2 regions of the Shimazuella sp. NTD247 genome follow, and region 1 is predicted to be linked to the other one. Evidence: a T-box and tRNA genes for the amino acid it is inferred to sense, from the RefSeq annotation. Region 1 holds a T-box; the other holds one or more tRNA genes.
What was found. A T-box is a leader RNA that pairs with one kind of tRNA and senses whether it is charged. The one in region 1 lies ahead of thrS (threonine--tRNA ligase), so its partner is inferred to be a tRNA-Thr.
Positions count from the first base shown of each region.

Region 1 (2,414 bases):
ATATCCAAGACTTTCTTCTAAATCCACGATATATCGTTCGATCTCGCGGCGAATTTTTGCTCCATTTGGCAACCAAAGCGGCAGCCCTTGGCCGACTTCTGGAACAAGTGAAAAAATACCAAGCTGACTATTGAGTTTTCGGTGATCCCGCCGTTTTGCATCTTCCAAACGTTCCAAATATGCATCGAGCTCCGATTGTTTCTCCCATGCAGTTCCATAAATTCTTTGCAGCATTTGATTATCAGAGCTGCCTCTCCAGTAAGCACCAGCAATACTGAGCAATTTAAATGCTTTGAGTCGTCCTGTAGAAGGAACATGCGGACCTCGACAAAGGTCAAAAAACTCACCTTGTTCATAGATAGTGATTTCAGCATCTTCTGGTAAATCACGAATCAGTTCCAATTTTAAATGATCATTTATCTCTTCATATTTACGAATTGCTTCTTCTCTCGAAACAACTTTTCGTTCAAAAGGAATATTTTCCTTAACAATCTTTTTCATTTCTTCTTCAATCTTTGGTAAATCCTCTGGAGACAAACTGATAGAAAGATCAATATCATAATAAAATCCATCTTCAATTACTGGTCCAATCCCCAATTTTACATCTGGATACAATCTCTTCAATGCTTGCGCCATCAAATGAACCGTACTATGACGGTATACTTCCAGACCTTCTTTGTCTGCCAAAGTTAAAATCTTCACTTCTGCACCATCTGGTACTTCTCTGCTCAAATCAACGATCTGATCATTAATCACACCAGCGATCGCTTTTTTTTGTAATCCCTTACTGATAGATGCAGCGACATCATCCACCGTAACTTTATTTTCGAATATGCGTTCAGATTCATCAGGTAACTTTACTAACATGTTTCTTTCACTCCTCTTCAACATAAAAAACGCCCATCCCAAAAGGGACGAGCGTTGGTCTCGTGGTTCCACCCTACTTCAACTTAAATCCATAAGTTCTCATAAGCACAAATAACGGTGTGTTACCGGAGATAGATACTATTACTTCCCTATCTCAGCTCCAAGGCGGTATTTTTCACTTCAGCGGGCGAAGGGGCTTTCAGCCGAGACCCCTATCTCTTATCACCATTAAGTAAAAAACATATCCTCATCACAGCAAATAAAAAGTTGCTTGAATTATAACCAATGAATCGATTATAAGTCAAGCGTTTCTGCTGTCCCACAAGTATTGCATCCAGTACATTTTATCATTCGAGACTCAAAGATCTGTAATAAAGTTCGAATAATATTTTCTTCTGGAAACTTTGTATGCAAAATAATTTTTTCTGGAGCAATGGTCAAAAGCGTACTAACGATTAAATCTTCATGAGAAAAGGAATGTTCTACTATTTCCTGAAGAGTTCCCCCATCATTTAATTGCAGTGTTTCACCTTCTGCGTCCAGTAAATCAAATTTCTTCACTCCACGATGCATGATATGTACAAGATCGATTTTGGATTCCTGTACGGAAACAAAGTACTTTAAAAGCGAAATAAAATCTTGATACTCTTGATCCAATAAAAATTGGTCTACTGCATCATGTACACATTTTGTCAGTGCTTTGCGATAAAAATCAAGACGGAAACGAACATATCCATCAATTGCAAGTAATTTGGATTCCCGTAAAAAATGGAAAATCGGCTTATGTAACCTCTCTTCTCTTTTATTATAGGGAGTCCGGAAATAAGTATGGGTATTTTTTTGAAACAATCGATTGGTATGTACTTTAATTTGTTCTATTTCCCGATCATAATATTGTGGATAATGTTTTTGGATCGCTTCTACAATCAAAGTCTCTTCAAAGTAACTGCAAATGTATAAAGATAATTCTTCACTTATCACACGTCTGATTTCACGTTCCTGGGACCTTCGCTTTAACTTGCATTGAATGATATAAAAGTATCGATCAATGGAATTGCTTTCATGTACTTCGCAATACACATCCAACTTCTCCATACGTTTTGGCAATTTCATTAAATGATGAAACAAACCAGTCGCTCGATAAGCATTTGCTTGAGGTATGCTGATGGTATAATCCACTTAAGCCCCCCCTTTCTGTCTGGTATATCCTGATTTAGTATATGGGAAACAATTGGCAGGTATACATTGACAGAACAGAAAGATGCAAAGCCCTTTTGATTAGCCGATTAAATACATTTTCCCAAGCAGATAAACATATCCAACACAAGCGAGTAATAAAGTAGCTCTTCCTAAAATTTTATCCGTTTCTCTACCTGTACGTACTTTTAATCCAACTGATTTCAAACCAATCTTTTTTGAATATGGCCAAAAAAAAGGAACTCCCGCCACTGTAAATGCATCTGCTATTAAATGCGAAAAATATCCTGCTGCTACCGCATACACATACGAAGGTAGAGCCAGATAAATAACCAACAGAACATAAGCCA
Region 1 covers NZ_JCAJZU010000006.1:76,731-79,144, forward strand. The annotation lists gene thrS (threonine--tRNA ligase) at 1-867, opposite strand, end outside; T-box leader at 908-1,130, opposite strand; gene ytxC (sporulation protein YtxC) at 1,162-2,046, opposite strand; gene AC5WOC_RS15450 (metal-dependent hydrolase) at 2,146-2,414, opposite strand, start outside.

Region 2 (2,414 bases), on a different contig from region 1:
GAAGATAATGCAGCTGTAAGCACGACGAGGTTAATAATCATTGCCGCTCCTGGAATTCCTACTTTTTCAAAGGTCAATACAAACGGACTTACATTCTCGTCAAGTTTAATCCATGGATAAATTGCTAATATCACAGCCAAGGAACCGACATAAAAGATTAGTATTCTCCAGATGACACTATCTATCGCTTTAGGAATCGTCTTGTCTGGATTCTTCGCTTCACCCGCCGTAATACCGATAAGCTCAACACCGATAAATGCAAACATAACCATCTGTAACGATAGAAGCATTCCTGTAATTCCATTCGGAAAGAAACCACCATTTACCCAAAGATTAGAAAAGCCGGTAGCATGACCGTTATTGCCGATACCAGTGAAAATAATAAGTAAACCTACCAAAATTAATAAGATGATCGTTACTACTTTTATTAAAGCAAACCAAAATTCAACTTCTCCAAAAACTTTAACTGCAATCATATTAATAAGATATATAACTATTAGAGAAATAAGGGCCGGTATCCAGTTGGCAACCTTGGGAAACCACAGATGAACGTATTTTCCAATCGCAGTAATTTCCGCCATACCAATTACAATCCACATAAACCAATAGGTCCAGCCAGTAAAAAAACCTGCCCAATCCCCAATAAATTCTGCAGCATGTTTGCTAAAGGAACCAGAGACAGGTTCATACATGACAAGTTCTCCAAGTGCCCGCATAATAAGAAAAATGATGAAGCCGGCAATAATATAGTTAATAAGGATGGCTGGACCTGCTGTTTTAATAGCTGTAGCTGACCCAAGAAAAAGCCCAACACCAATTGCCCCGCCAATCGCGATTAACTCAATGTGACGACTTTTTAATTCTCGGGACAAATTTTCGGTATTGTTTTGTTTTGTTGCCAATAGCACCAACTCATTTCATTTTGTGTGTATTTTGTGTCTATACTTTCTTCTTGAATGATTCCTTAATTCCTTTATCATCTGCATCAATCTTGAAAATATGCTCAGTTTTATGGAAACGAAAACTATTGAGGTAGTAAATTTCATGCGGTTGGATTTATATAAAAAGAAAAAAAGGAAAATTCATTAACAAGGTATAGGGAATTTTTGATTGTGCGGACAGGTTCACTTACCATGGAGAAAAAACGATCTGAGGTAAATATGTTTTAAAGTTCAACCAAGCAAGCATCGATTTTGTTTTGACATTTACTGAGGTTTAAAATATAATTATTTAATGTCGGGAAAATAATACATTTATGCTGGTGTAGCTCAGCTGGTAGAGCACTTCACTCGTAATGAAGGGGCCGCAGGTTCGAGTCCTGTCTCCAGCACCAACCAAAACCCTTGTTTTTACAGGGTTTTTTTCTGTTTGGGATATGAAAACGAAGCAGAAATTCCCCACAAAAATGCCAATTGACCATGTACTATGGTCAATTAGAAAAGTGTGTGCTGTTTAAACGGGGGGATTTTATAAAATTTCTTTCCATTATCAAAATTTTCCACTCTTCATTGTTTTATCAAATCAAATATCGTAATAATTTTATTTTCACTTTTCGTTAATGAATATTCAACTTTTAAGGTGGTATTACATTATTTGTTTTCTGTGTGTAATCCCACTATTTTTTATCCATATACCAATTGAAATTATAGAATTATATTATAATTATGAGGTCTCTATTTGTTATTTTGAAGAATTTCATTTGTGTTTAGTGGTACAATTACTAAAAATGTATTGCTTCAATTTGTAAAGGGGGAACTGTTTTGGCCAACAACCCAAAAGAATATTTCGGTGATGATATCGTTGTTCACTTTCATGCTAAACGGTGTATTCACGCAGCGCGCTGTGTAAAAGGACTACCTATTGTATTTGATACTAGTAAAAGGCCATGGGTAGATGCGAATGGAGCTACAGCTGATAGGATTGCTGAAGTTATTGAAAATTGCCCAAGTGGAGCGCTGCAATATATAAGGAAGGATGAAGCGGAACAAGAAAAATCGAAAGTTCAAACAACACTAGAAATACAACCTTCTGGAGTTATTTATGTGAAAGGAAATCTATCTATCAAGGTTGATGAGGAAGATATTCAATGTAATAGAGCATCTTTATGTGGATGTGGCCAGTCAAATAATAAGCCTTTTTGTGACCTCAGTCCAGGATGTCAATCATAATATAAGGGAGTTTATGAAATTGATCAATATTAAAAGAGGTAAGAACAAGTTTTATATTGGTGATAGTGAAGAACAAACATTGGCAGAGATTCATTTTGTACCTTCTGGAACAGAACGTGTTATCATTGATCACACATATGTTTCGGACGAATTACGTGGTCAAGGAGTTGGAGAAGAACTAGTTAAATACATGGTAATATATGCCCGTGAAGAGAATAAGAAAATCATTCCTTTATGTCCTTTTGC
Region 2 covers NZ_JCAJZU010000012.1:3,050-5,463, forward strand. The annotation lists gene AC5WOC_RS20770 (amino acid permease) at 1-902, opposite strand, end outside; tRNA gene AC5WOC_RS20775 (tRNA-Thr) at 1,258-1,333, shown strand; gene AC5WOC_RS20780 ((4Fe-4S)-binding protein) at 1,761-2,168, shown strand; gene AC5WOC_RS20785 (GNAT family N-acetyltransferase) at 2,182-2,414, shown strand, end outside.
Region 2: it has a tRNA-Thr gene. The T-box ahead of thrS (threonine--tRNA ligase) is inferred to sense a tRNA for this amino acid. The anticodon was not compared.